2 regions of the Staphylococcus sp. FW104-15G4D genome follow, and region 1 is predicted to be linked to the other one. Evidence: riboswitches for the same ligand, from Rfam matches in the RefSeq annotation. Region 1 holds a riboswitch; the other holds the start of a gene.
What was found. Region 1 has a riboswitch for FMN ahead of ribD (bifunctional diaminohydroxyphosphoribosylaminopyrimidine deaminase/5-amino-6-(5-phosphoribosylamino)uracil reductase RibD). Riboswitches for the same ligand answer to the same signal wherever they lie in the genome.

Region 1 (16,324 bases):
GATCAACCTAAACGTATAGATACAATTGTTGTATCTACTCAACATGCTGAAGATGTTGAATTGGAACAAATTGAAGCAGATATTAAAAAACATGTCATTTACCCTACAGTATCAGATGATTTATTAGATGCTGATACTAAATTCTTTATTAACCCTACAGGTCGTTTTGTTATCGGAGGACCACAAGGGGATGCAGGATTAACTGGGCGTAAAATCATTGTTGATACTTACGGCGGTTATGCACGTCATGGTGGCGGTTGCTTCAGTGGTAAAGACCCAACTAAAGTTGATCGCTCAGCTGCTTATGCTGCACGTTATGTTGCTAAAAATATAGTAGCCGCGGAGTTAGCTGATCAATGTGAAGTGCAATTAGCCTATGCCATTGGTGTGGCTGAGCCAGTATCTATTTCAATTGATACTTTTGGTACTGGTAAAGTTTCAGAAGCTAAACTAGTTGAAGCGGTTAGAAATAATTTTGACTTAAGACCAGCTGGAATCATTAAAATGTTAGATTTAAAACATCCTATTTACAAACAAACTGCTGCATACGGTCATTTTGGCCGTACTGATGTTTTACTTCCTTGGGAAAAATTAGACAAAGTTAATTTACTTAAAGATGCGGTCGAATGATAACCATAGCTTTCAAAATTAAGAGAAATAAATATTAATTAAATGTCGAAAAATTGATTTTTTTCTATTATAATGAGAGTTATTGAAATGGTTAAAGGAGCGTTGTTGTGATGAGTTTATCTTCACCGATAGTTATAGGCTTAATCGTTGCAATTATTGTGGCAATTCTTTTCTTTATTCTCTTTTTAGTAGCGAATCACAGTAAAAAGAAAATTAAAAACCAAACAGAAGCCCAATATAAAGAAAAAGAGCAACATATGAAAGAATCTCATGAAGAAGCCTTAGAAAAAGAAAGAGTTGAAAATAAAAAGGCTGTCACAAAACAAAAAGAAGATTTTGATGCGACAGTAAGCAGTAAAGATAGAGAAATTGATGCATTAAAACTATTTTCTAAAAATCATAGTGAATATGTAACAGATATGAGATTGATTGGTATTCGTGAACGTCTTGTTAATGAGAAGAGAATTCGTCCTGAAGATATGCACATTATGGCAAATATCTTCCTACCAAGTAATGAATTTAATAATATCGAACGCATCAGTCATCTTGTTTTAACTAGAACTGGTTTATATATCATTGATTCTCAACTTTTAAAAGGTCATGTGTATAATGGTATTAGTGGTGCTCAGTTCAAAGAGTTACCAACAATGTCTCAAGTATTCCAAACACTTGATTTAGATGAATCTACACCTCAAACATTAGTATTAGATCAAAATGAAGATCAACAATCTTTATCATTTGTTAATTATTCTGAGAAGATTAAACATATTCAAAATCTTGCAGGTGATTTACAAAGTGAATTAAACACTAAATATACACCAACTTCAATTTTGTATTTTAATCCTAAAAATGATGGAGATGTTACAATTTCTAATTATAATCAGGCTTCTAATGTTAAGGTTCTAGTTGGGCCTGAACAACTCGATGAATTCTTTAATAAATTTGTATTCCATGGACGTATTCAATATAACGTGGACGAGTTACAAACTATTATGGATAAAATAGAGTCTTTTAATTAATTAATACAAACGTAAGAAAATGATTTTCTTACGTTTGTATTTTTTTATTTGAACAGGGTATAGAAATCTGAAGAGAGAAAATCATATTAATATTTTTACAGTTAGATTGAATCGTAATATGATAGACACTAAAGCATAGATGAGGAGTGAATATGATGGAAACAGTTCAATTTTATAATGGTAGAGAGATGCCTAAAGTAGGTTTGGGGACATATAGAGTTGAGAATAGTGATCAATGTAAAGATGCTGTTAAACATGCTATTGAAAATGGTTATAGAAGTATAGATACAGCCAAAATATATGGTAATGAAGAAATGGTTGGTCAAGGGATAAAAGAAGGACTAGCTTCTACAGGTTTACAACGTGACGATTTATTTATAACTTCTAAATTATGGTTAGAAGATTATGGTCGTAATAATGTTGCACAAGCTTATGAAACAACCATTCATAAATTAGGTTTAGATTACTTGGATTTATATTTAATGCATTGGCCTGGAACAAATGAAGCAGTCATGATTGATACATGGCAGGGAATGGAAGATTTATACAAAGATAATAAAGTTAAAAACATCGGTGTAAGTAATTTTACTCCTGAAAATTTTGAAGCTTTACTCGCTCAGGTATCTATAAAACCTGTTATCAATCAAGTTGAATTTCATCCATATTTAATTCAAAAAGACTTACGTAAATATTTAGAAGCACAAAGCATCGTTATGGAATCTTGGTCTCCGTTAATGAATGCTAAAATTTTAGAAGATGAAACTATCAACGAAGTCGCAAATGAGATAGGTAAATCACCTGCACAAGTGATTATAAGATGGAATGTTCAACATGGGGTAGTTGTTATTCCTAAGTCAGTGACGCCGCATCGTATAGAAGAAAATTTAAATGTATTTGATTTTGAACTTTCTGATGCTCAGATGGAGAAAATTGATAGTTTAAATAAAGATGAAAGAATGGGACCGCATCCTGCCGAGTATAACGGGCATAAATAATAATGATTATAAAAAAGCACTCTGATACATGTATCAGAGTGCTTTTACTATGGTCTTTTTTAAAATAGTCAACAGTATTAAAGATGAAATCCTATATAACAAGCTATAAATCCAATTAAAAATTGCAGTAGTGAATATCCTATAAAATGACCTAGTTTAAAATTGGGTGTCATGAAATGAACTAATTCATTTGTAAGTGTAGAGAAAGTAGTTAATCCGCCTAGAACTCCTGTTATAAAAAAAGGTGATATCCAGTCATTTGAAATTGAAGAACCCAATGTTATCCCGCCTAGAAAACTACCTAAAATATTAACTATTGAAGTTGCTATAGGAATAGCAGAATTGAATTTTTCATTACATATATTTGTTATAAACGCTCTAATTACAGCGCCTAAACCTCCACCTAACATAACAAGAAGGATAGCTAACTTCATAATTGACCTCCTATTTTAACTCCTAAGTAACAGAAAATGATACCTAGGATGTAACTTGTCAGTCCATATATGATAAGCATCATAAAATTGTGATGATCAAATAATTGGACGAGTTCGAATTGAAAAGTGGAGAAAGTCGTCAAGGCGCCTATAAACCCTGTTGTTATTGCTTTTTTAACTAGAGGGTACTTTTTAAATAGGGTAATTGTCAAAGTGCCAATTAGTCCCATTAAAAAAGCACCTAAAAGATTGACTATAAAGGTGCCTAAGGGGAATCCCGAACTATCATTAAGCGTTGAAAAAGCGTAACGTAGTAATGCACCCAAAGCGCCACCAATAAATATATATATGTACTGCATGGGATTAACACCTCATTAACGTTTTAACATTTTAATTTTATTTTGTTACGTTTGATTAATTAAATATAAAACCAAATGTGTGTAGTGATGAAAGAATGTGTATCACAATAACTATAAATATAATTAAAGGTAGAAGTTTACTTGCTACTTTTATCCAATCTTTACTTTCTCTTGAATATTTAATTGATTTATCCGCAAAAATAATAGATAAAATTAAGATAATAATATTTACTATTGATGTAGCAACCATTAATTTCATAAATGAGCCTAAAATATGACTCAATAAAGAATTGTTAGTATTAAAGAAAAAACTAACAATAATCATAAGTATACTTAAGTAAAAGTATTTCTTAGAACGTGCCATACGTTGCCTCCTTGATTTACATCATTACAATATACTATCACATTTTATGAATATGAGAATAGTAAAAATAATTTGATCATTATTATAAAGATTAATGTCTCTTTTTAAACAGCGATTTTAAGGCATATCATTCGCTTGTCTGAACGGTGCATGTTATAAATATCTTATAAAGTTTTAATAATAACACGTGAAAGCTATAATTCTATTATAATTATAAATATACATACATATCTTGTTTTAAAATACTTATGAATTATCGTATTGAACGTATTGAGTTAAGGAGGAACAACAAATGACGAAGTTAAATGTAGAAGTATTTGCAGATGGCGCTGATATTGAGGAAATGAAAGCTGCTTATAATAATAAGTATGTTGATGGTTTTACTACTAATCCTAGTTTAATGGCTAAAGCAGGGGTGACTGATTATAAAGCATTTGCTGAAGAAGTAGTTAAAGCAATTCCAGATGCATCTATTTCTTTTGAAGTTTTTGCGGATGATTTAGAAACTATGGAAAAGGAAGCTGAAATCCTTAAACAATATGGTGATAATGTTTTTGTAAAAATACCTATTGTAACAACAACAGGGGAATCAACGCTTCCCTTAATTAAAAAATTATCAGCTGATAATGTGAGATTAAATGTTACAGCAGTTTATACCATTGAACAAGTTAGAGATATTACAAATGCTGTTACTGAAGGCGTACCTACATATGTTTCAGTGTTTGCTGGTCGAATAGCTGACACTGGTGTAGATCCACTACCTTTAATGAAGGAATCTGTTGAAGTTACTCATAGTAAAAAAGGTGTTAAGTTACTTTGGGCAAGTTGTCGCGAAGTGATTAATGTTATTCAAGCTGATGAAATAGGTGCAGATATCATCACATGTCCAGCTGATGTGGTCAAAAAAGTTAATTCAAATTTGGGTCGTAATATTGAAGAACTCTCAATTGACACAGTTAAAGGTTTCGCTAAAGATATTCAAAGCTCAGGTCTTTCTATCTTGTAAAGCTTAATTGTAGTTAATTTATAAAAGCAATCGATGAAGAAATAACACTTCATCGATTGCTTTTTCATTGAAGATTTTTAAGAGTGATTGCAACAGTATGATAAATAATTTATGATTTATAGTAATTATTAGATTTGAGGAGCGTACTCCAATTTATGGACAAAAAGACGTTTAAAGAAAAGGTTCAAAAACAATTATGGTTTTTAAATAAAAAAGAAAAAGAACAATTGAATAAAAAGCTAAGTCAGTTAGATAGTGAAGATAATGTAGATTTTAATAAACCCATTCAGTTTTCTAATCGTTATCTCAAAAATCATATATACGAGCATAAAAGTACTACTTCAGGTAAAACCTTTATATTACTATTTAGTATTGTTGTAACATATGCTTTATTACTTGGATTATTTTTAACAGGTTTGATAACAAGTTTAACTTCAGTTCATTACTTTATTAATCCTAAAGTTGAATTATCTAGTTTATTAGTAATTATCATTTTAATAGCAGCAATCTGTATAATGATATTGAGCCTTTATTTAATTAAAATAATTACAGCATTATTTACAAAAAAATTACTAGAATTAAAATTTAATAAGCGCTAGTCTTTTCAATGATTTGAGCAAGAGTTAAACTTTCTTGCCATTTTTTGGATACCAGTGTATAGGGGATTTCAGTACGAAGTAGAGTCGTATTGTCGAAAATGATAATAGTAGAATCTACAGAAGAGTGAATTCCAATAATTTTACGTGCGTTAATAAAATATTTTATTGATGCACGTTTTTGTGTTAGTGGGAATAAAATTGTATCTCGATTGATATAGATAGGTATTAGTTTATTTATATTTAGTAATCTTTTAGCTTTTGACGATTGCACTTGTAATGAAGTGTGATTCAACTCAAGTAGATAGTGAATCATTTTCTGTGGTGTAAAGGGGACAGTGATATGATAGTCAGAGTATTGTATACGTGTTTCTGTCTCATTAGATATAGCAGTTTTTAAATAAAGTAAATGTCTCGTTGAATAAGTAGTCATGTTGTTCATTCCTTCATGGTTATTTAAGATTATTTAAACATTTTTGTTTAGTGGAGTTTTTAATTTTCTTTATAGAAGTTAGAGATAAATTCATGTGCTGGGCTATCTCATATTGTTTAAAGCCTTGAATATGAAGACGCAGCCATTGCGCTTCTTGTGGTTTGAGTTGATCAGAGAAGTCTTCTAACACTAAGTTAAAATCATTGAGGAGAATTGTAGAATCATAAGAATTGTGAAGATGGGCATCAAGAGTGATTTGATTGGATCTATTATTTTCTTTCCTAAAATGGTCTATTAAATGATATTTCAATCTCGTGAAGAGGTATGTACTTATCGAGGTTGATTTTTGTTCATCGTAATTTAGAGAGAGTTGCCACATTTTAATAAGTAAGAGTTGATAAAATTCATCATAATTATAAGTGATGTGATAGTGATTTAACAAATAATGAATAATTTTATTATAGTTTTTATAAACTTCTTCAAATTCCAAAATATGCACTCCTATTTATGTACATAAATATTATTTCCGGATAAAAAGAAGATAACTTACTTTATAAAAATTATCATTTGCGTAATTTTCCAATAAGGTGTTAAATAGTAAGCATAGACTTATTAAAACTCAAATAAAAAAGCATAAAATTGACATTAAAATGATAATTCAACATAAATAAATTTGGTATGCACTAAGGGAGGTTAATATGGATTACGCACACTTAAATTTAGAGCACTTTTTCGCACGTAACGATGATTTAGACGTAATTAGAGATCGTTCTGATTTCGTCATGATAAATAATTTTACTAATGAAATGAAGTATCGTGATGGTGAAATTGAAGGGACAATTGATTTAAATCAGTATTATTATAAAAATCGTTCACAAGCGGCTAGTTTTGTTATGATGGAATATAAAAAGTCTTAATTCATATAATATAAAAATCGAGGTTGCTTATCATCATTTAACGTTTTTTCTCATGATTAATACCCTTAATAATAGAGATTTATTGCTAGTTTTACGTTCTATTATTAGATGTAGACACTCATTTATTATCGAGTAATAAAAAATGATGAAGAAGTGAAACCTCTATTTTTATTTTTTAGTTTCATTTTTATTACTATTTATTTATGAATTTGTAACATTACCAATATAAAATTGTGAATCTGAATTAATAATGTTAAACTTTATTATCGTAATGAAACTGAATAGTTTAACAACAATGACCTAAGAGGTGTGACTATGATTAAGCACAAAAAGGGCTCTATCTTAGCTATTATAGGATTGCTAATAGTATTTGTTGTTGCTGCTGTTATTTTCTTTTCAATGATCTCTGATCAAATATTCTTTAAACATGTAAAGTCAGAAAAGAAAGTAATTAAAATCGATAAAACTCTAGATAAAGCAGCAAAGAAACAAATACATAACTATACGAGTCAACAGGTATCTAATAAAAATAATGATTCATGGCGTGATGCATCAGATGCTGAAATTAAAACAGCTATGGATAGTAGTGAATTCATTGATAATGATAAACAAAAATATCAATTTTTAGATTTATCAAAATATCAAGGTATAGATAAAAACAGAATTAAACGTATTTTATTTGATAGACCAGTATTATTAGAACATACTGATGACTTTTTAAATGCAGCTAAAGCTAAACATGTTAATGAAGTTTATCTCATCTCTCATGCGCTTTTAGAGACAGGTTCAGCTAAAAGTGAATTGTCTAAAGGTGTAGAAATCGACGGCAAAAAATATTATAACTTTTATGGTGTAGGTGCATTAGACAGTGATCCTGTTAAAACAGGTGCAGAATACGCTAAGAAACATGGTTGGGATACTCCACAGAAAGCTATATATGGTGGTGCTGATTTCATTCACAAACATTTCTTATCTCATGAAGATCAAGACACGCTGTATAGTATGAGATGGAACCCTAAGAATCCTGGTGAACATCAATATGCAACAGATATTAAATGGGCTGAAAGTAATGCAAGCATTATTGCAGATTTCTACAAGAACATGAAGACTGAAGGTAAATACTTTAAATTATATGTATACAAAGATGATAAAGAACATCAAAAATAGAATTTAAAAAAAGCATCGCTATTTTGAGAATTTTCTCGATAGCGATGCTTTTTTTGTGAGTAGTGCAAAAGTTTATAGAGGGTTTAATTTAAGTTATTTTGCTTTATTTTTACTGGATAACCATGTGAACAGAATGATAAATACAATTAATATTTTTGTTAGTAGTTTCATTATTTCACCTCGACAAAATGATTTTAGCATATCTATATAAGATTAAAAGTAATTAGTAAAGGATATGTTTATAAGGTATATATTTTTTAAGCTTTCACATTAATTGGTATAATAACTGAATACATAAATAGAAGGATGATGAATATGCGTGTGGCAATAATCGGTATGGGAACAGCTGGTGTCAGTGTTTTACGACAACTTGTTAAACATGAAGATTTTTCCAAACTTAAAGTGGATGTGTACGACGATGCAAAAAATATGGGGCAAGGTGTACCATTTCAGAATGACAGTAGTGAATTATTAATAAATATGCCCTCAAAAAAAATGAGTTTAAATCTAGATGATGATGAAGAATTTTGGAAATGGTATCAACAACAAACCGAATTTGATTTTCCTAATCCACAGTACTTACCAAGGTTTGTTTTTGGACATTATATGAAGTCACATCTTTCTCGATACGACCAACAATACGAGAATCTAACAATTATTAATGATAAAGTTCAGGAAATCTTTACTAACTCAAATGTGGATGATACAAAGTTAAAGTATTATGTATGTACATGTGAAGATGATAAAGAATGGCGAGAATATGATTATTTATTTTTAACGTTTGGTACGTTTAGTTATCACGATCCTTATCATTTGAAAGGTAAAAAAGGATACATCCAAACACCATATCCAACATATAATACATTAGATCATGTAGATGATTCAGATAGGATTGCTATTATAGGTACTGGGTTAGCGAGTTTAGATGCAGTGAGATATGTTGCTGCACATCATCCTAATTTGCCGATAACAATGACAAGTCGTTCAGCCTCTTTACCTAGTGTAAGAGGTAAAATGATAGATATACAATTTACTCATTTAACTAAAGATCATTTTAATGGAATTAAGGAAAATAATTACGGTAATGTGCCTATAGATAAGGCAGTTGCTTTGTTTTTAAAAGAGTGTGAGGATTATGAAATTGATTTTCAAAGATTAGTGAATAGAAGAACTGGTCACCATATTAAAGATTTACAATTTGATTTAAATAATGAAACAGAAATGGGAGTATTTCAAAGTATCATTGAGCATTTGAAAGAGAATTTAGATTGGATTTGGAATAGTTTAAGTTTAAGAGATCAAGAATTATTTAATCAAAAATACTCAAAAATGATTCAATTAAATTCAAACCCTATGCCTCCTAGAACTGCAAAGTTACTTATACAGTTAATTGAAGAAGGATATCTTGAAATAAAGAAAGATTTAGAAGATATTCAACATGACAATAATCAATTTTATTTAAAATTTAATAATGAAGATCAAGAAACTGAATTATTTGATGTAGTGATTAATGCAACAGGATCTAAAACACACCTCGGACAATTAGATGAAGATGATCAATTGATGTTAAATCTTGAAAATCGTCAAATTGTACAAAGACATCCTATGGGTGGCATTCAAATTATTCCTGAAACCAATCAAGTCATTAGTCCAAGATATGGTACGTTGACGAACGTCATTGCCATTGGTCAAATGACAAATGGTGTTAACAAATTACGTAATGGTGTGAAGATGATTGTTGATCAAGTAGTGAATACAGTATCTCACTTATATTTGACGCAAAAAGAAATGGAAAAAAATAGGTAAATTATCGACTAACGGATAAAATTCCACTAATAAATAAAATTTGATTGATGCTATTAAATTGAGTTTTGAAATCAATTATAGTAAGATTTTATTTGTAGTTATTAACTACATCACTCAATTAACCAATAACAATTTCATATAATTCTTTCGGGGCAGGGTGTAATTCCCAACCGGCAGTAAATTAAGCCTGCGACCTGCTAATATTTAATAATATTGGTGGCTGATCTAGTGAGAATCTAGAGCCGACAGTGAAAGTCTGGATGGGAGAAAGAATATAATTACTCGACAAGCAAATTTGTAGGACTATGTCTTATAGTAAACAAATATGCTTATTTAAAGATATATTATCAATCTCCTTATGCCTAATTAAATTGGTGTAAGGTTTTTTTATTTTGTTGAGGTGATAAATTGAGTCGATTTATGAATTATGCCATTCAACTTGCTCAAATGGTTGATGGTCAAACTGGTATAAATCCGCCGGTTGGTTCTGTAGTGGTTAAAGATGGTAGAATTGTCGGTCTAGGCGCCCATTTGAAAAAGGGTGATAAACACGCAGAAGTACAAGCATTAGATATGGCGGGAGAAAATGCTAAAGATGCAACTATATACGTTTCTTTAGAACCTTGTACTCATCATGGTTCTACACCACCTTGCGTAAATAAAATTATTGAATTTGGTATTCGTAAGGTTATCTATGCGGTAAAAGACACTACCTTAGCTTCTAAGGGTGATGAAATACTTAAAGAAGCTGGTATTGAAGTTGAATTTCAATTTAATGAGAATGCCGCTGAACTTTATAAAGACTTCTTTACTGCTAAAAGAAATAGCATTCCAGAGTTAACTGTTAAAGTTTCATCAAGTTTAGATGGCAAACAAGCCACTGATTCTGATGAGAGTAAATGGATAACTAATAAAGAAGTTAAAGAAGATGTTTATAAGTTGCGTCACGAGCATGATGCTGTATTAACAGGTAGAAAAACGATAGACGCTGATGATCCATTGTATACGACTAGAGTTCAGGATGGTAAGCATCCAATTAGAGTTATTCTATCAAAGTCAGGACAAATTGATTTTGAGCAACAGCTATTTGCAGATACTGCTTCACCTATTTGGATTTATACTGAAAATGAAAATTTAAAAAATCAAAGTAATGATAAACATATAGAAATTATTTGTTTAGAAAAATGCGATAGTACAGCTATATTAAAAGATTTATATCAAAGAGGTATTGGAAAACTGCTAGTCGAGGCAGGTCCAAATGTTACTTCACAATTTCTCCAATCTCATCATTTAGATGAACTCATTCTTTATTTAGCCCCGAAATTAATAGGTGGTTCAGGTAAACATCAATTTTACAAAACTGATCAAGTCATTGATTTACCTGAAGCAACTCAATTTGAAATTGTTTATTCCAAGTTAATTAATCAAAATTTAAAATTGAAACTACGAAAGAAGTGAATGCCTATGTTTACAGGTATCGTTGAAGAAATTGGTATCGTTCAACAAGTGCGTTCTGAGAAATCAGTGAGAACTTTAGAAATTAAAGCGAATCGCATTCTTGAAGATATGCATATCGGTGATTCTATAAGTGTAAACGGCGCATGTTTAACGGTGATTGATTTTAATGATACAGCTTTCTCAGTCCAAGTGATTAAAGGTACTGAAAATAAGACCTACCTAGCCGATTTACAACGTCAGGCTGAAGTAAATCTTGAGAGAGCGATGAGTGGTAATGGCAGATTCGGTGGACATTTTGTTCTTGGACATGTTGATGAACTTGGAACGATTTCTAAAGTTAATGAATCAGCTAACTCAAAAATAATTTCAATCAAAACTTCAAAAAATGTTTTAAATCAAATGGTACAACAAGGTTCTATCACTGTTGATGGCGTAAGTTTAACAGTCTTTGATCTTCATGAAACCACATTTGATATTCATCTTATTCCAGAGACGCGTAAGTCTACAATTTTATCAGATAAAAAAGTGGGCGATGCAGTTCACTTAGAAACAGATGTACTTTTTAAATATGTGGAAAATATCATGAATCATCAAAAATCTAAACTAACAGAAGATAAATTGCGTGCATTTGGTTTTTAGGAGGAATTTATATGCAATTTGATACAGTTGAGTTAGCTATAGAAGCTTTGCGAAAAGGTGAAAGTATCATTGTAGTAGACGATGAAGACAGAGAAAATGAAGGTGACCTTATCGCAGTTACTGAATGGATGGCTGACGATACGATTAATTTTATGGCAAAAGAAGGACGTGGTCTCATATGTGCACCTTTAGATACTTCAATTGCTAAAAGGTTAGAGCTAAATGCTATGGAACCGCATAATACTGATGCTTATGGTACACATTTCACCGTGAGTGTAGATCATAAAAATACGACTACAGGTATTAGTGCCTATGAGAGAACAATGACAGCAAGAGCACTTATAGATCATCATGCTAATGCCGAAGACTTCAATCGCCCTGGTCATTTATTCCCATTAATTGCTAAAGATAATGGTGTACTAGAACGTAATGGTCACACAGAAGCGGCTGTAGACTTAGCAAAATTAACTGGAGCTAAACCAGCAGGTGTGATATGTGAAATTATGAATGATGATGGAACAATGGCTAGAGGTGAAGACTTACAAAGTTTCAAGGAACGCCATAACTTAAAAATGATTACGATTGAAAGTTTAATTGAATATCGTAAGCAATCTGAGTCACATGTGAAGTTAAATGCTAAAGTTAATATGCCGACAGATTATGGAAAATTTGATATGTACGGTTTTACAACTGACTTAAGTGATGAAGAAATTGTAGTGATTGCTAAAGGATCAATTCGTTCAAATGAAAATGTTCGTATACACTCTTCATGTCTAACTGGTGATATATTCCACAGTCAAAGATGTGATTGTGGTGCTCAACTTGAAGCATCAATGAAATACATCGATGAACACGGTGGTATGATTATATATCTACCACAAGAAGGACGAGGTATAGGATTGATGAATAAATTACGAGCTTATGAATTGATTGAAAAAGGTTATGATACCGTAACTGCAAACCTCGCTTTAGGATTTGATGAAGATTTAAGAGACTATAATATAGCTGCTCAAATTTTAAAATATTTTAACGTTGAAAAAGTTAACTTATTAAGTAATAATCCTAAAAAATTTGAAGGATTAAAAGAATATGGTATTAACATTGAAGATAGAATTGAATTAATTGTTCCTGAGACTGCATATAATCATAAATATATGGAGACGAAAAAGTCGAAAATGGGTCACTTAATTTAATTGTGAATTGAGTATGTAAACACATTAAGGAGGACATAAAATATGAATTTTGAAGGTAAATTAGTAGGTAAAAATTTAAAAGTTGCAATTGTAGTAAGCAGATTTAATGATTTTATTACAGGTCGTTTATTAGAAGGTGCGAAAGATACATTAATTCGTCATGAGGTCGAAGAAGAACAAATTGATGTTGCATATGTACCGGGTGCTTTTGAAATTCCATTAGTTGCTAAGAAATTAGCTCGAAAAGGTGACTATGACGCAGTAATTACACTTGGATGTGTTATTAGAGGGGCTACTTCTCATTATGATTACGTTTGTAATGAAGTTGCAAAAGGTGTTTCTAAGGCAAATGAAGTATCAGAGGTACCAGTTATTTTTGGTATTTTAACAACCGAAAGTATTGAACAAGCTGTTGAGAGAGCGGGTACAAAAGCAGGGAACAAAGGTTCTGAAGCAGCAGTAAGCGCAATTGAAATGGCTAACCTAATCAAACAAATATAGACAAAGCAAAGCGACACGGAGAAGTGATAATGGTGCGTAGTTTACTTCTCCGTGTCGTTTGGTTTGTTACCTCTTGAGTAGTTTGGTTGCTATGGCTAGGGTAGAGGCTAAGCCTGTGGCCACGCTGCCGTAGAGGGCTATCCTTTTAAGTGCTTTAGGGTTTGAAAATTCTTTAAATGCAAGTGACAGGTTCTGAGGTCTTTCAGCTAATCTTCTCATGAAGTAAGCGAACCAATCATCTCCAAAAGGAACATAAACTGTAAAATGATAGCCTTCATTGGCAATGGATTGAGCAAGATCAGAACGAAAGCCGTATAACATTTGAAATTCCATTTGATCTTTTTCAATGTGATTTTTCTTCATAAATTGTTTAACATGACTAATGATTTGATCATCATGAGTCGCAATTGATGTATAATTACGTGCGTTTAAAAGTCTTTTCTCTATAATTTTAATATAATTGGAATCAATGTCTTCTTTGGTTTGATAAGCGATAGTTTCATCTTCTTTATAAGCACCTTTAACTAATCGCAATCGTAAGTCTGGGTATTTATCAATTAAATCTTCAGCCTCATATAAGTATGCTTGAACTACCGTACCGACATTTTTAAATTCTCCTTTAAGTTTATCAAGTACATGTTGTATCTGTTGTAAACTATGATATTTCTCAGTATCAATGTTAATGTGCATTTTGCCACACTCATCTGCTTTAAGAAGTATTTCACGCATATTCTCATAAGCAAGATCTAAATCAAATTCACTGCCTAATTGGCTGATTTTAACTGACATGTGTGCCTCAACATTAAAATATTGAATTGCTTCAATAATTTCTAAAATTTGTTGTTTTGCATGTAAACTTTCTTCTTTAGTTTCAACAAATTCGCCTAAACAGTCAACAGTGACCGCAATTCTATATTCATTTAGATATTGAATTTTTTCAATTAGTTGAGGAATAGTATTTCCAGCTACTACTTTATTAGCCCCCATTCTAGGGCCAACCTTTTTAGCAGTTTCATTTAAATAAGTATTATTAGATAATGCGATAAAAAAATCTCGGAAAAGTGACATATGTAATACCTCCAATACATTGATACATTAATGTTTAAAAATAGTGTATCACGAAACTAATGTTTGAGAAAGCGTTTACATAACGCATTAAAACACTAATAGAGTAGTTTTATACTTTATATTCAAGGTGGTAATATCTACAATTACATTAATTTTAAGTGAAAGTTATGCTAAAAATGGTAATAAATATGTTTGTTTTGATATAATTGTACTATTAAAGAATAAATAAAAAGGGGCAGTCTTAGAATGTGGAAGTGGGAAACAGAAAATGACGCAAAAGGCGTCGTGGTCATTGCTCATAATATTTTAGAACATACTGGACGATATGCATACGTTATTACCATGTTACGAAGAAATGGTTATCATGTTATTATGGGAGACTTGCCTGGACAGGGACAAACCTCACGAGCAAATAAAGGTCAAATCGATGACTTTAATACATATCATGAAAATTTATTAGAATGGATCAAAATAGCCAATGAATATAAAATTCCTACCTTTGTTTTAGGTGTTGGTTTAGGTGGTTTAATTGTCTTAAATCTCTTAGAAAAGGCTGAATTACCTATTGAAGGTGTAATGCTATTGTCTCCTATGCTAGAACTTAGAAAAACTGGTAAAGGTCGAAAGAATAAAATTATCTCTAATTTAGGTAAGATGTCCAAGGATACTAGGTTCAAAGTGGGCATCTCTTCACAAGATTTAACTCGAAATGATGAAATTATTGACGAAACAGATAATGATGGTCTCATGTTGAAGAAAGTAACGTATCGTTGGTATAACTTAATCGTTGAAAAAATGAAAGAGACAATGGATCATATTAAAGATATTAAACCATTACCAGCGCTTATCATGTATGGAACTGAAGATAAAATTTTAGAAACTGATGCTATCATAGAACTTAAAGATAAATTAGCTAGTAATGAATTGTACTTTAAGGCTTGGAATGGTTTATATCATGAAATTCATAATGAACCCGAGAGAGATCAAGTTATGAGATATGTTCTTACTTTTTTAAATAATAGTGTTAACACTATGGGGTTTGTGGTTAAAGAGGAAGAAATAGAAGATATTTAGGTTAAGAAAGAGCTTGCGTAATGTAAGCTCTTTTTATTAGAATGTTTAATTCAAAATATCATTTTATTGTAACTAAAAACAATTTACAATTTTAATAGAGATATTTAACAAAAACATTGCATTTTAATTAGGAACTTGATATATTTTGTTTGTATAAATAATATAATTTTAATATGTATTGAGACTAGAAGTTGAACTGAAATTATATTATTATTTGGGATGTTTTATTATATGTACTAATGCTTCTAGTCTAGTTCTAATCAAAGGCACTAAATTTGATTTTAAATTAACACATTCAATTAAATAATAGGGAAAATTAGATATTTTTTTAATTTAACCGGTTTTAATTATTAAGGGAGAACCGGTTAACTTAGAAAAATATTAACAGTTATTTTATTTGGGAGATGTTAATTTTGACTAAAAGTGAAAAAGAGAGAGTACATGGAATTTTGCAATTAGAGGCATTACTTTCTGACATTAACTCGATTTTTGATACAATCAAAAAAGAGTATAAAATGTCTAAAGAAGAAGTTTTAATTTTACTTACACTTTGGGAAGAAGGTTCAATGACTCTTAAACAAATGGATAAATTCGTTCACATTAAGCCATATAAACGTACAAGAACGTACAACAACTTGGTTAATCTTGAATGGATTTATAAAGAA
Region 2 (16,324 bases), 280 kb from region 1:
TGAATTTAACTTTAAAATACTTGACCATCGTTTAACTTTCCATGGCGTTTGTTCTGATTGCCAAGCGAAAGGTAAAGGCTAATTAGGGGTTTATTTTCACAAATATACTTAAAAATTCTAACGCAATCTAATAAGTTTAAAGAAGCCACCGCTTCAATAGAGGTGCTTATATGAATACAATCATTGAAGAATATTTGAATTTTATTCAAATCGAGAAGGGTTTGAGTAGTAATACCATTGGCGCTTATCGTAGGGATCTAAAAAAATATGAAGAATATCTTGAAGAAAGAAAAATTTCCCATATTGATTTCGTGGATCGTCAAGTGATTCAGGAGTGCCTAGGTCATTTAATAGATTTGGGTCAATCCTCAAAATCACTCGCACGTTTTATATCTACAATTAGAAGCTTTCATCAGTTCGCATTAAGAGAAAGATATGCAGCGAAAGATCCGACGGTGTTAATTGAAACGCCAAAATACGAAAAGAAACTACCTGACGTATTAGAGGTTCAGGAAGTTTTGGATTTATTAGAAACACCAGATTTGAGTAAGAATAATGGTTATCGTGATCGGACGATGTTAGAGCTTTTATATGCTACAGGTATGCGCGTTTCTGAAATTATTCAATTAGAAGTCGAAGATGTCAATTTAATGATGGGGTTTGTCAGAGTTTTTGGTAAAGGAAATAAAGAACGTATTGTTCCTTTAGGTGATGCTGTTATTGAGTATTTAACTACATACATTGAAACAGTTCGCCCTCAATTATTAAAACAAACTGTCACACATGTATTATTTCTTAATATGCATGGTAAACCTTTATCACGACAAGGTATATGGAAGATGATTAAACAGAATGGTTTTAAAGCGAACATTAACAAGACATTAACACCTCACACGTTAAGACATTCCTTTGCTACACATCTACTTGAAAATGGCGCTGATTTAAGGGCTGTCCAGGAAATGTTAGGCCATTCTGATATATCTACGACACAGTTATATACACATGTATCAAAATCTCAAATTCGAAAAATGTATAATCAATTTCATCCTAGAGCTTAATTGTAATTTAAAAGACCAATAAACGTAGTGATTTAATGTAGCTATCATACGTTTATTGGTCTTTTAATGTATTATAAGGCCGTTGAGTATGTGAACGACGTAATTGTCTTGCTTCTTCACGGGCTTGTATAACTTCTGTTCGATCACGTTTTATATGATGATGAACAATGTAAGGCTCTGATATTACAAATTGAGTAAAATTATAATCTTGATATACACGTTTAATAACTTTCTCAAATGATGTGTGTATAGGTAGTTTGACAGGTACAAATGCATTATGATCTTTAATAGAATTTATTTGATGTAAAATCATGCTTTGATACTCATCTATATTTAAATGTAATTGAGTTTTATCTTTTGCTTGTTTAATAACAGACAGTGACTTTTTATATGACTTTAAAGCACCTTTAATATTATCCCGGCGGTAATGATAACAAGCTGAGGCAAATAGTATCAAACTCACTACCGCGTCATTTTTAGAGAAAGAGGGATTTAATTTCCAAGCTTCTTCTAAAATATCATGACATAAAAAATAATGTTGATGCTTATGAAATTGATAATAGAAATGAATTAACGCGTCATCCATGGCAATCCACCCAAAATTTAAAAGTTATATGTATTCATGCTATAATATTTGTGTGAAATATGCACTAAAGATGCAACACGAGATTGAGGTAGATACGATGTATGAAGTGAAACTAGATGCGTTTAACGGACCATTAGACTTGTTATTGCATTTAATACAGAAATTTGAAATAGATATTTATGATATTCCCATGAAAGCTTTAACTGAGCAATATATGCAATATGTTCATGCGATGAATCAACTTGAAATTAATATTGCTAGTGAATATTTAGTCATGGCTTCTGAACTTTTAATGATTAAAAGTAAATTATTGCTACCTCAAACGAGTGTAGAAGATGACATTGAAGAAGATCCCCGTGAAGATTTAGTAGGGCGTTTAATCGAATATCAAAACTATAAAGAATATACTGAAATACTTAATGATATGAAAGATCAACGAGAACTTTATTATACGAAGTATCCTACTGATTTATCACATTTGGAAACTGATGAATCATGGGATCCAAATCAGACTATAGATTTAACAGAACTCATCGTAGCTTATCAAAGAGTTAAAAATCGAGTAGAACTCAATACTCCTAAATCTGTAGAAATTAAAAAAGAGACATTTACAATTCAACAAGCAACCGAACAAGTTACAAATCGTCTAAAAGAGCATGAATCATTTAATTTCTTTAGTTTATTTACTTTCCACGAACCAGTAGAACAAGTAGTAACACATTTTCTAGCTATATTAGAAATGTCTAAATCTGGTATCGTCAATATTAATCAAAACAATCAATTTGAGGACATCGATATCATTAGAGGAGTGAATTACAACATTGGATAACCAAGGAATATTAGAGGCTTTATTATATACTTCTGGTGATGAAGGATTAGAGCAGAAGCAATTATTGGAAATTTTGGAGTTGAATGAAAATGAACTCGACCAGTTAATCGATACCTATCAATCTCCTGGTTTGGTTATCCAAAAATTTGGTACAACATATGTTTTAACAACGAAAAAAGACGCATCGTCTTATATTGAACAGCTTATTGAACAAAAATCTAAAATGAAGTTATCTCAGGCAGCTATGGAGACACTTTCTATTATCGCTTATAATCAACCACTCACTCGTAGCGATATAGAAATGATAAGAGGGATTAATTCCGATGGCGCTGTTAAAACACTTATAGCTAGAGGTTTAGTAGAAGCTAAAGAGGTCGATCATTCTAGAAGTCATCATTTAATAACTACCGATTTATTTTTAAATGTATTTGGTATAGAAAGTCTTGAGTCATTACCAACGACTGAAGAGGATGATGCTGAAATGGATGAATTCTTTAGTAATTTAGTTAATCAAAAAGGAGATTCAAATGAGTAAAGAATTAGAGAGACTACAAAAAAGAATTGCGAATAGTGGTTATACATCACGACGCAAAGCTGAAACACTCATAACCGAAGGAAAAGTCAAAGTAAATGGACAAGTTGTGACTGAATTAGGAACAAAAGTGTCTCACTCAGACACAGTTGAAGTAGAGGGCATTAAAATAGAACAAGAAGATAAAATGTATATCTTATTTTATAAACCTACTCAAGTTATTACGAGTGTATCTGATGATCGTGGTCGTAAAGTTGTGACAGATTATTTTGAAGATATTGAAACTCGTATATATCCAGTTGGACGTTTAGATTATGATACATCAGGTGTTTTATTGTTAACAAACGACGGAGAATTCACTAACTTAATGACTCATCCACGTTATCACATTAAAAAGAAATATGTTGCTAAATTAAAAGGCTATTTAATGAGAGAACAAGTTAAAGAATTAGAACAAGGCATTGAATTAGAAGATGGTTTCACTCAACCGGCTCAGGTAAAAATAAAAAGACAAGATAAAGAGAAAAACACTACATTAGTCGAAATTACTATTAGTGAAGGTAGAAATCGTCAAGTGCGCCGTATGTTTGAATATTTTGGTCATGAAGTGAATAAATTAACACGTATTCAATTTGGTCCTTTAGACTTGAAAGGTTTAAATGCCGGAGAAGGTCGTGTGTTGACTCCTCATGAGGTGAAAACGTTAAGACATTTAGCCGAAAATGGTAAATAAACACAAAAAATATGTTTTTACCAATAAGATTGAGATTTTTTTCACATAGTTTTAACTATCAGTCACTTAATATGTTCAACCTGTGCTATAATAACAAATGAATTTGAACAGCATGTGTAGGAGGTAAAAAGTAATATGGCTAACGAAATTTTAATCGTTGATGATGAAGACAGAATCAGAAGATTGCTTAAATTATACTTAGAAAGAGAATCTTTTGAAATCCATGAAGCTAGTGATGGTAAGGAAGCTTATCAACTTGCGATGGATAATAACTATGCGTGCATTCTTTTAGATTTAATGCTACCAGAAATGGATGGTATAGAAGTCGCATCTAAACTAAGAGAACACAAAGATACACCTATTATTATGCTTACGGCAAAAGGAGAAGAAACTAACCGAGTTGAAGGTTTTGAATCCGGTGCCGATGACTATATTGTTAAGCCTTTTTCACCTAGAGAAGTTGTATTAAGAGTTAAAGCTTTATTAAGACGTACTCAATCTGCAAACTCAGAACAAAGCGAACCACATGCACGTGATATTATTGAATTCAATCATTTAGTGATTGATAATGATGCACATAGAGTACTTGCAGATAACGAGCAAGTGAATTTAACACCTAAAGAATATGAATTACTCATATATCTAGCTAAGACACCTAATAAGGTGTTCGATCGTGAACAATTACTTAAAGAAGTATGGCATTATGAATTTTATGGCGACTTGCGAACAGTAGATACACATGTAAAACGTTTAAGAGAGAAATTAAATCGTGTATCTAACGATGCAGCTCAAATGATTCAAACTGTTTGGGGTGTAGGCTATAAGTTCGAGGTCAAAGCCAGTGATGAACCGACTAAATAGCGTAGTTATAAAACTGTGGTTAACTATTATCTTAATAGTAGCGACAGTTTTAATTTTATTAAGTGTATCCTTAATTACCTTTATTCAATATTATTTTACGCAAGAAACTGAAAATTCTATTAAAGAAGATGCCAAAAGAATTAGTTCACTCGTTGAGAAATCTCACAATAAATCACTTGCTATCCAAAACAGTCAAAAACTTGTAGATGGTCCTGGTGGTTTAATCATTATGAATAATTTTAATGATAAACCACACGCATCATATAATAATACTAAAACTCAAATGCTCAATGAAATTAAAAAGAGCCCTAAATTTAAAAGAGTCTTCAATAACGGCGAATTTGAAACTCAAAACGTCACAATTAAAAATAACGGTAATACACAATCATATATACTATTAGGTTATCCAATGAAACCACAAGAAGATGCTAGTAGTAAGCATAGTGGTGTGTTTATTTATAAAGACTTAAAATCTATTGAAGATACAAATAATGCTATAACTATTATCATTTTGATTACTGCAATTATATTTATAGCAGCTAGTACAGTATTTGCATTCTTCTTATCGAACAGAATTACGAAACCCTTGAGACAATTAAAGACACAAGCACAAAAAGTTTCTGAAGGTGATTATAGTCAAATATCTTCAGTCTCTACTAAAGATGAAATTGGCGACTTATCAAGAGCTTTCAATAATATGAATTACGAGATTCAAGAACATATTGACGTTTTATCATCATCTAAAAGTATTCGTGACAGTTTATTAAACTCCATGGTCGAAGGTGTATTAGGTATAAACGATCAAAGAGTCGTTATCTTTTCTAATAAAATGGCTGATGATATCATCCATTTTATTGATGATTTTTCAAAAGAATCAATCGAACAACAAATCGAAAAAACATTTGAATCCAAAGGAACTGAATTTCTCGAAATAGAAATTAGTACGCGTTATTACGTCTTTATCACAAGTTATATCAATCGTATTCAGCCAAATGGTAGAAGTGGTATTGTAGTGATTATTCGTGATATGACAAATGAACATAATTTAGATCAAATGAAAAAAGACTTTATCGCTAATGTATCCCATGAATTACGCACACCCATTTCCTTATTACAAGGTTATACGGAATCAATCGTTGATGGCATAGTCACTGAACCAGATGAAATTCGTGATTCGCTTGGTGTTGTATTAGATGAATCTAAGCGATTAAATCGTCTAGTTAATGAATTATTAAATGTTGCACGAATGGATGCTGAAGGTCTATCGGTTGAGAAAGAAGTACAACCAATAAAAAATCTTTTAGATAAAATGAAAGCTAAATACCGTATGCAAGCAGACGATTTAGGATTAACAATGGAATTTAACTCTGGCAATGATCATCTTCTATGGGATTATGACATGGATCGAATGGATCAAGTTTTAACTAATCTCATTGATAATGCATCAAGATATACACAACCAGGTGACACAATTGCAGTAACTGCAAGTAAAGATGAGCAATATAATATTTTATATATTAGCGATACAGGTACAGGTATTGCTCCAGAACATTTACAACAAGTGTTTGACCGCTTCTATAAAGTGGATGCCTCACGTAAACGTGGTAAGCAGGGAACTGGTTTAGGTCTCTTTATTTGTAAGATGATTATTGAAGAACATGGTGGACAAATTGAAGTAAAAAGTGAGCTCGGTAAAGGTACCACATTTATAATTAAGCTCCCTCAACCTAAAAATTATGTAGCAGAGTAAACAAAATTTTAAAATACGAATTCGATGTGCATCTCATTAAGTTGGAGATTTAATCTAACTATTGGGGTGCATTTTTGTGTTTCTAATATGTTCTAACTTCACATCAACGATAAAGTTTCATTTTTGATTTATAGAAAATTAGGTCAATTGAATGATTTGATGAAAGGAAGCACTTTTATATTGATCGAATATCTTTTTGATAATAAATAACTAAGTACTTTATACTAACGATTTTATTTTTTAATAAGAAAGCAGAGTCATTGAGTTTATCACCTTTATCGTGTAATATAAAAATTAAATAAAAACATTATCAATATTCATCTTCGGGGTCGGGTGCAATTCCCAACCGGCAGTAAATTTAAGCCTGCGACGAAATAATTCGATAACACACGTAGTTGTCATATTATTTCTTGATTCAGTGAGATTCTGAAGCCGACAGTATAGTCTGGATGGGAGAAGATGGAGGTTTTTTGTTGTGCAAATTTCCTCCTTTTCTAAGCAAGATGAATGGAAGGAGAAAATTAAATATGCAACAAAATAAACGTCTTATAACTATAAGTATGTTAAGTGCGGTTGCGTTTGTATTAACATTTATAAAGTTTCCGCTACCATTCTTACCACCATACTTAACGTTAGATTTTAGTGATGTGCCAACGTTACTTGCTACTTTTTTATTAGGTCCCATTGCAGGTATTATTGTCGCATTCATTAAAAATATCTTAAACTTTTTATTTAACATGGGAGACCCTGTTGGGCCTGTAGCAAACTTTTTAGCCGGGGCAAGTTTCTTATTATCAGCTTATTATGTATATAAAAACAAACGTTCAACACGCACTTTAATTTATGGTCTAATAGTTGGTACGATTGTAATGACTATTGTACTTAGTATCTTAAATTACTTTGTATTACTTCCATTATATGGAATGATATTTAATTTAGGAGATGTCGTTAAAAATCTTAAAATTGTTATTGTCTCCGGTGTAATACCGTTTAATATTATCAAAGGTATCATCATTTCAATTATCTTTGTTTTACTATATAAAAGACTAAAAAATATTTTAAAATAAATAAATGCTCTTGATACTAAGTTATCTCAAAATATCTTAGTATCAAGAGCGTTTTTGATATCATTCTTAAATAAAAATAAGGCAAGTAGTAATCAAAAATAAAAACTCGAATTCCTAACAATTATAATTAAGAATTCGAGTCAATTTATTATTCAAATTTAAGCGCGTCACCATCAAATGGTTCGTCTTCAATTTTAATTGAATCAGTAGGACAACCTTCTAGTGCATCTTCCATATCTTCGTATAACTCTTCAGGCACTTCTGCAGTACCTTGGTTATCATCAAGGATTACGAAAGCAATACCTTCGTCGTCGTAATCATAAATATCTGGAGCTGCTGCACCACATGCACCGCATGCTATACAAGTATCCATATCAACGATTGTATATTTAGCCATTTTCATTCGCCTCCTTTGATAAAAATGCTACACTAGTATTACTAATACAATTGTAGACATCGACATTTTTCATTTCAATATATTCGTTTTATAGAGTGAGGGTTTAATTTGTACGATATATTATCTTATGCTATTGATCATGCATTTAACTACAAAACAAATAAAAGTATTTATAATATTTTAATAGGCAAGAAGTCTCATCAAACTTTTTTTGACGCTTCGAGCCAACAACTTTTGTCATTATATCATAGTTTACCCAATTTAAAATATCCTACTTTTGAGCGATTTATACTACAAAAGGATGATTTTAATCATGAATTAGATATCAAAACGCATCCTCGATATACATATGATAGTTTAACCCGAACATTTAGTTGTATACAACTACTTATCCAAACATTATCGAATACTCGCAAAGATACATTTAAATTTATTCCAGTAGTTCAAAATACTTACGTACAACAGAAAGTGAAACAGCTATATAATCATATCAAACTCTCTCAATTAGAAGCGTCATTTATATCAGAAATATATTCACTATTCGACGCAATAGAACGTCGCAATAATAAGAATGTGCTACATTACTATCTACAAGGGTATGAGGAACCTATGTATACTCGTCAGCAAATTAGTTTGATAGAGGATATAAAGCAATCTGAACTATTTGAATTAGAGATGAATCAACTGATAGATTTATTAGATGAGATTGAAGACGAATCTAATTATCCTATACTATCTCAAACAATTATCTTACCTCAGTTGTTAAATCAAACTTTTCTAAGTTATCAAAAATTACTACACGGTATGAATATGAACGAAATAGCAGAACATCAAAACGTTAAAATAAATACTATTGAAGATCATGTATTGGAAATATTTATTAAAGGTTATCAGAATGATTACAACACTTATGTCAATCAAAAACAAATTGATCAATTTATTCAATATTATGATCATCACATAGGCCTAAGATTAAGAGAATACAAACAAGCATTTGAAGACTTAACTTATTTTCAAATAAAATTAATCATCGTAGGTATTGAGCGAGGTGACTTACGTGTTAGAAGATAAACTTAAAGAATGGTTTGGATTTGAGACTTTTAAACGTGGCCAAAAGGAGATTATTGAAAGCATATTAGCAGGTAAGCACACCTTAGGTATTTTACCTACAGGAAGCGGGAAAAGTTTATGTTACCAACTTCCTACATATTTAATTGAGAAACCAACGTTAGTCATATCACCGTTAATTTCTTTAATGGATGATCAAGTGATGCAAATGAAACTTAATGGTGAATCTCACGTCTCATATATACATTCAGGTATGGATGAAATCGAAAAGAGAAACCATATTAATCAAATTTCACAAAGTCGATTCATTTATTTAAGTCCCGAATTTCTATTACAGCCACAGAATTTCAAGTTAATATCACATTTAGACTTTGGTTTAATAGTTTTAGATGAAGCTCATTGTCTATCAGAATGGGGTTATGACTTTAGACCACATTATGCCCTTATTGGACAAATCACTTCTCACTTCAAAAATGCGCGTATACTAGCGTTAACTGCGACAGCTCCACCACATTTAGAAGAAGATTTATCACATATTCTTAGTATTGATTTAAATGTCATTAAAACGAGTATGAATAGAGATAACATTTCTTTACAACATAAGAATTTTAATGATGATGATGAGAAAATAAAGTGGCTCATACCTTTTTTAAGCTATTCAGGACCCACGATTATTTATATTTCCTCTAAGAAAAGATGTCTAGAATTAGCTAAATTAATTTATGAGGCGGGATTCTTAACGGGCATTTATCATGGTGATTTGAGTTATCAAGAACGTCAAACTGTTCAACAACAATTTTTAAATAATGATATACCTATTATCGTAGCCACAAGTGCTTTTGGGATGGGAATAAATAAAAAAGATATCCGAACTGTCATTCACTTTCATTTATCTTCAAGTCCTTCCAATTATTTACAAGAAATTGGTCGCGCAGGAAGAGATGGTAAACCGAGTCAAGCCATTAGTTTGTATCAACCCGATGATAGTTTCATTTTAGAAACCTTATTGTTTGCAGATATGATGACTGAAGAGGATATCTCTATGTTTGAATTAGGTGAATTTTTACCACCCGTTAAAAAGGATATTCTAGATACGTTATATCGTCAGTTTACAATTAATGACCTTAAATCAATATTTAAAAAATCATTTCAACGTAAACGTTTAGGATACATGCGCATACTAGGCTATAAAAATTTAGATCAATGTCGCCGTAATTATTTACTCGAGTTTTTTGGTGAACATCCGGATAAACCTGTAAGATGTTGCGACAATGATACTGAATTGGAAGAAATAAAAACTTTTAATCGCAAAAAAGTAAAAAGGAAAATGAATTATAAAGAAAAATTGCAAAACTTATTTGAAGATTAACTTCAGATAATTATATCTAGTTAAAATGATTATGAAGCATCATTTATTTCTGACTAAATTGGCAATCTTCATTCTCAGGCTAGCTATCGCTTTACTTAAAGAATTTTATCAAGCTATAATTAAAATGTAAGACTTATTTAAATGTATTAAATATTTTTAAATTTCATACATATTCACACTTATTCGTGGGTATATTAAATGTAACGTTATTAAATTCACTTAAACAAAGAAAGGATGATGTTTGTGTCTAATAATAGTTTCAAAGATGATTTTGAAAAAAATCGTCAATCTATTGATCCAGAAGAACACAACAATCGTGTAAACGATGAACAGCAAGATGAATCAAAAGAAAATATCGAGGATAAATCAAATCAACAATTTCCTCCTAGAAACGCACAACGTCGTAAGAGACGTCGTGATGTTGCTACTAATCATAATAAACAACAAGATGACCGTAACGACAACTCGAATGAAAATAATTCACTAGATGATCGCTATGATGAAGCATCATTACATAATGGTGAAAACGATAATTACGACACAGCATCTCGCACAGACCACGGTCAACACGATCATGATGGAAATTTAAACCGTTCAAGTAATAACGTGCGTGAAGACCAAGGTGCACAAGATGATAGATTAGGTAGCGGAAAAGATGCAACTATAGCTGGTGGAGCTGCAGGTGCTGGAGCTACTGGTAACGCTGCTCAACATTCTAATAAAAAAGCAGGTGCTCGTCCTGGACCTAAAGTTAATGAAGGTCATAATAATGATCTAACTGATGACAATCATCGTCGTCAACAAGACCACGAAGAGCGAGACTTTGATGAAGATAGAGAACGTCATGATAAGAAATCTGGTAAAGGTAAAAAAGCTGCTGCCGCAGGTGCAGGTGTTGCTGGCGTTGCGGGTGCTGCCGGTGTTGCTAAACATCACCATGATGAGAAAAATAAAAATCATGAAGACAAACATGCTAGTCATGATCAACATCATGACACTAATGACAAACGCAATAACCAACATGACAAAGATTTCGATCATGAACGACGTAACAATGATAATAAAGATCATGATAAGAAATCTGGTAAAGGTAAAAAAGCTGCTGCTGTTGGAACTGGCGCTGCAGGTGCCGCTGGAGCTGCTGGATTAGCAAAACATGAACATGACAAACATAAAGATAATCGCAATCAACATGACCATGGGCGTAGAGACGATAGAAACAACAATAGAGACGACCGCAATTATGACCGTAGAAATGATAACCGTGACAATAAGAAAAAAGGTGGAATAATGAAGATATTATTACCACTGATTGCTGCAGTGCTTATACTTGGTGCAATTGCTATCTTTGGTGGAATGGCATTAAACAATCATAATAATAGTAAAAACGATGATAATAAAGTTTCTGACCAAAGTAAGAAAGATTCTGATAAAAAGGCAAATGATAAAGATAAAGCTTCTTCAGACAAAGACAAAGATAAAAATAAAGATGGCAATAAAGACAGCGACAAAGATAAAGCTTCTTCAAATAATAGCGCTTCAAATTCAGATGAAAATGGTAATAGTGCTAACGGTGGTGCTGCTGGTTCAGATCAAAATGCAAATAGCACAGATAATTCATCTAACCAAAACGGTACTGCTAACAACCAAAACCAAGGTACACAAAATAATCAACAAAATAATGGTAACTCTACACAAGGTAACAATAACAATCAACAAAATACCCAAGGTCAACAATCTCATACTGTAAACGGTAAAGAAAACCTATACCGTATCGCAATCCAGTATTACGGTGAGGGTACTCAGCAAAATGTTGATAAAATCAAACGTGCTAATGGTTTAAGTAGTAATGACATTCATAACGGTCAAACGTTAGTTATTCCTCAATAGAAACCATAAAGCACACTAAAAAAAACGTTCTCTCGGCAATTGCCAAGAGAACGTTTTTTAATTTAACTTCATTCTTTTATATTTATATTCACATGAATATACTCAATTTTTTTAATTTTATTCTTTTCATGCTTAGCTAAAATCATTAATAACTGATATAATAATTTGGTGATTAAAGGAGGGCAAATCATGCAAAGAGTTGAAAGCATTATAATTGGTGGTGGCCCATGCGGTTTAAGCGCTGCTATAGAGCAGAAGAAAAAAGGGATTGAAACTTTAGTAATAGAAAAAGGGAATGTTGTAGAATCAATTTACAATTATCCAACTCATCAAACTTTCTTTTCATCAAGTGATAAGTTGAGTATCGGAGATATTCCATTTATTGTCGAAGAAAGTAAACCGAGACGAAATCAAGCGCTCGTCTATTACAGAGAAGTTGTTAAACATCATCAATTAAACATACATCCATTTGAAGAAGTTTTAACAGTTAAAAAAATTGATAATAAGTTTACCATTACAACAACTAAAGATGTTTATGAATGCAAATTTTTAACTGTCGCGACAGGTTATTACGGCCAACATAATAAATTAGAGGTTGAGGGCGCTGAATTACCTAAAGTATTTCATTACTTTAAAGAAGCACACCCATACTTCAATCAAAATGTGGTAATTATTGGTGGTAAAAATTCTGCAGTAGACGCAGCTTTAGAGTTAGAAAAAGCTGGAGCAAATGTAACAGTCATTTATCGTGGTGAAAGATATCCAAAAGCGATTAAACCATGGATATTACCAAATTTTGAATCACTCGTTAACCATGAAAAAATAACTATGGAATTTAACGCTAATGTAACACAAATTACTGAAGATACAGTCACTTATGAAAAGGATGGACGTACAATTGAGATTCCAAATGATTACGTGTTCGCAATGATTGGTTACCATCCTGATTACAATTTCCTAGAATCTATTGGTATAGAAATCAATACTAATGAATATGGTACAGCACCTGTTTACAATCGTGAAACGTATGAAACAAACGTTGAAAATTGCTATATCGCAGGAGTCATTGCCGCAGGTAATGATGCTAATACTATCTTCATTGAAAATGGTAAATACCACGGTGGCATTATTACACAAAGTATACTTAGTAAAAAACAAACACCACTTGAGTCATAATAAAATAAACGAGTTGTATACCTTGACTTAGAGGAATACAACTCGTTTTTTATAAATTATTCTTCAAAATAATTTTTTAATTTTTGATGATTCATATTTTGACTTAGACCAACTAATAATTTAAGTCTTGCTTTAGGTCCATTTAATCCATTTGAAAATATAACACCCTTTTCAAACAAATCAGCACCGCCACCTTCATAAGCATAGACAGGACTTACAATACCGTTAAACGATCTTGAAACAAGAACGATAGGGATGTCGTTATCAAGGATTTGCTTAAGTCCATGTAAACATGTAGTGGGTAAGTTACCTTGCCCGAGAGCTTCTACGACTATACCGTCGACACCTTGGTTCGCATAAAACTCTAAAAGGTCACTACCCATTCCCATATAAGACTTAATAAGAGGCACATACAATTGATGGTTTATCATCTTAAAAGAAGATTGACGATAGGGATGATGATGAAATTGTACTCTATCTTTTGTTAAAACCCCAAGAGGTCCATGGTTAGGGCTTTGAAATGTATTGATATTAGAAGTGTGGGTTTTGGTTACATTTCGAGCTGTATGTATTTCATCATTAAAGACCACCATTACGCCTTTTCCTGAGGCATCATTAGAAGAAGCAACTCTTATTGCAGAAATGAAATTATATAAACCGTCAGAACCAATTTCATTAGAGGATCTCATGGCTCCAGTAATAACAACAGGTTCTTCAATTTCAAGTAATAAGTCGAGTAGAAATGCTGTTTCTTCCAAAGTATCAGTTCCATGAGTAATAACATAACCATCATATTCACTTATTTCAACGCATTGAATAATTTTATGTTGAAGTTGAGTAACTTTTTCTATAGTCATGTGGGGAGAAGGAACATTAAATAAATGTGTTTCTTCCACTTGAGCGTATTGACCAATGATATCTTGATGTTTTGATATAGGATTATCATCATTGGTTACAACTTTATTTGAAGCATCTTGTGACATACTAATAGTGCCACCAGTATGTATAACAAGGAGTTTTTTCATTGTCTTTCCTCCTATTAATCTTTTACTTTTTTATGATAAAATAATATTTACAAAACAACAAGGAAGGTTAATGAATAATGAGTTCAATCAATATTGCATTAGACGGTCCAGCAGCTGCAGGGAAAAGTACCATTGCTAAGCAAGTTGCTAGCCGTTTAACTATGATATATGTTGATACAGGAGCAATGTATCGTGCCATAACATATAAATACTTACAAAATGGCAAACCGAGTAATTTTGACGAGTTAATTCAAAGTACTGAGTTAGAATTAACTTATGATAAAGAAAAAGGACAAAGAATTATTTTAGATGGGAAAGATGTGACTGATTATTTGAGAGAAAATGACGTCACTAATCATGTTTCTTACGTTGCTTCAAAAGAACCTGTTCGTTCATTTGCAGTACAAATTCAAAAAGATTTAGCAGCCAAAAAAGGGATTGTTATGGATGGAAGAGATATAGGTACGGTTGTATTGCCTAATGCTGAACTTAAAGTTTACATGATTGCTTCCGTTGAAGAGAGAGCAGAACGTCGTCAAAAGGAAAATGAATTACGTGGTATTGAATCTAATCTAGAGCAATTAAAACAAGAAATTGAAGATCGTGATAACTACGACATGAATAGAGAGATTTCACCTTTAAAGAAAGCTGACGATGCAATCACATTAGATACAACTGGAAAGTCTATTGAAGTAGTAACTAACGAAATTTTATCTATGGTAGATCATCTTAAATAAGTATAAGTTATTAAAGACTATAATTGATGTACCACTTGGTATATGATTATAGTCTTTTTATTAAGCATATCAGTTTAACTAAGTATTAATGTTCTATATAATTAACTTGGAAAATAAGATTTGCATCCGTGAATAGTTACAAACTATATTTTTTCAAATTTATAATTTAACATATCTTAATAAGTAGATATCATTGAAATAATATTAAGGAATTGATGGATGCATTTAAAAGATTTAAATCATAATCTAAGCCATAATATTAAATGAAGTGGTTGGCTAATGACTGACAGTCAACTTTCTTAAGTGATTAACTTGAATAAGAAAGTATATTTAAAGTAGAATTTCTTGACAATTCTGTCAGTTTATAAGATGTTATAATTATGTAGTGTATAAGGAGGCAAACAAGATGACTGAAGAATTCAATGAATCAATGATTAATGATATTAAAGAAGGTGACAAAGTCACTGGTGAGGTTCAACAAGTTGAAGATAAACAAGTTGTTGTGCACATCAACGGTGGTAAATTTAATGGTATCATCCCAATCAGTCAACTTTCTACTCACCACATCGAAAATCCAAGTGAAGTAGTTAAAGTCGGCGATGAGGTTGAAGCTTACGTCACTAAAATTGAGTTCGATGAAGAAAACGACTCAGGCGCGTATATTTTATCTAAGAGACAGCTTGAAACTGAAAAATCATATGAATATTTACAAGAAAAACTTGATAATGATGAAGTGATTGAAGCTGAAGTTACTGAAGTAGTAAAAGGTGGATTAGTCGTAGATGTTGGTCAAAGAGGATTCGTACCAGCTTCACTAATTTCAACTGATTTCATTGAAGATTTCTCTGTATTTGATGGACAAACTATTCGCATTAAAGTGGAAGAGTTAGATCCTGAAAACAATAGAGTCATTTTAAGCCGTAAAGCTGTAGAACAAGCTGAAAATGATGTTAAAAAAGCATCATTATTAGATTCATTAAGCGAAGGTGACGTTATTGACGGTAAAGTAGCTCGCTTAACTAACTTTGGTGCTTTCATTGATATCGGTGGTGTAGATGGTTTAGTTCACGTTTCAGAACTATCACACGAACATGTTGAATCACCTGAACAAGTTGTATCTGTAGGTGACAATGTAAAAGTCAAAGTCAAATCAGTCGAAAAAGATTCTGAGCGTATCTCATTATCAATTAAAGACACTTTACCAACACCTTTCGAAAATATCAAAGGTAAATTCCACGAAGATGAC

Region 2: another riboswitch for FMN. It lies ahead of AC3WQX_RS04645 (ECF transporter S component); the one in region 1 lies ahead of ribD (bifunctional diaminohydroxyphosphoribosylaminopyrimidine deaminase/5-amino-6-(5-phosphoribosylamino)uracil reductase RibD).

The regions. Positions count from the first base shown of each region.
Region 1 covers NZ_JBYTCH010000001.1:1,235,888-1,252,211, reverse strand. The annotation lists gene metK (methionine adenosyltransferase) at 1-630, shown strand, start outside; gene AC3WQX_RS06010 (nuclease-related domain-containing protein) at 741-1,649, shown strand; gene AC3WQX_RS06005 (aldo/keto reductase) at 1,805-2,644, shown strand; gene AC3WQX_RS06000 (fluoride efflux transporter FluC) at 2,722-3,078, opposite strand; gene crcB (fluoride efflux transporter CrcB) at 3,075-3,437, opposite strand; gene AC3WQX_RS05990 (hypothetical protein) at 3,493-3,801, opposite strand; gene AC3WQX_RS05985 (transaldolase) at 4,094-4,807, shown strand; gene AC3WQX_RS05980 (hypothetical protein) at 4,963-5,406, shown strand; gene AC3WQX_RS05975 (competence protein ComK) at 5,393-5,836, opposite strand; gene AC3WQX_RS05970 (sigma-70 family RNA polymerase sigma factor) at 5,856-6,326, opposite strand; gene AC3WQX_RS05965 (hypothetical protein) at 6,535-6,753, shown strand; gene sagB (peptidoglycan release complex glucosaminidase SagB) at 7,069-7,920, shown strand; gene AC3WQX_RS05955 (FAD/NAD(P)-binding protein) at 8,236-9,726, shown strand; FMN riboswitch at 9,866-10,002, shown strand; gene ribD (bifunctional diaminohydroxyphosphoribosylaminopyrimidine deaminase/5-amino-6-(5-phosphoribosylamino)uracil reductase RibD) at 10,135-11,184, shown strand; gene ribE (riboflavin synthase) at 11,191-11,823, shown strand; gene AC3WQX_RS05940 (bifunctional 3,4-dihydroxy-2-butanone-4-phosphate synthase/GTP cyclohydrolase II) at 11,835-13,016, shown strand; gene ribH (6,7-dimethyl-8-ribityllumazine synthase) at 13,059-13,517, shown strand; gene AC3WQX_RS05930 (proline dehydrogenase family protein) at 13,584-14,585, opposite strand; gene AC3WQX_RS05925 (alpha/beta fold hydrolase) at 14,832-15,659, shown strand; gene AC3WQX_RS05920 (transcriptional regulator, SarA/Rot family) at 16,073-16,324, shown strand, end outside.
Region 2 covers NZ_JBYTCH010000001.1:952,856-969,179, reverse strand. The annotation lists gene fur (ferric iron uptake transcriptional regulator) at 1-82, shown strand, start outside; gene xerD (site-specific tyrosine recombinase XerD) at 171-1,058, shown strand; gene AC3WQX_RS04675 (DUF309 domain-containing protein) at 1,111-1,644, opposite strand; gene AC3WQX_RS04670 (segregation and condensation protein A) at 1,742-2,473, shown strand; gene scpB (SMC-Scp complex subunit ScpB) at 2,466-3,008, shown strand; gene AC3WQX_RS04660 (pseudouridine synthase) at 3,001-3,738, shown strand; gene AC3WQX_RS04655 (response regulator transcription factor) at 3,874-4,599, shown strand; gene AC3WQX_RS04650 (ATP-binding protein) at 4,583-6,349, shown strand; FMN riboswitch at 6,665-6,814, shown strand; gene AC3WQX_RS04645 (ECF transporter S component) at 6,877-7,416, shown strand; gene AC3WQX_RS04640 (ferredoxin) at 7,565-7,813, opposite strand; gene AC3WQX_RS04635 (YpbB family protein) at 7,922-8,884, shown strand; gene AC3WQX_RS04630 (RecQ family ATP-dependent DNA helicase) at 8,871-10,250, shown strand; gene ebpS (elastin-binding protein EbpS) at 10,494-12,140, shown strand; gene ypdA (bacillithiol disulfide reductase YpdA) at 12,330-13,316, shown strand; gene AC3WQX_RS04615 (asparaginase) at 13,373-14,341, opposite strand; gene cmk ((d)CMP kinase) at 14,419-15,078, shown strand; gene rpsA (30S ribosomal protein S1) at 15,485-16,324, shown strand, end outside.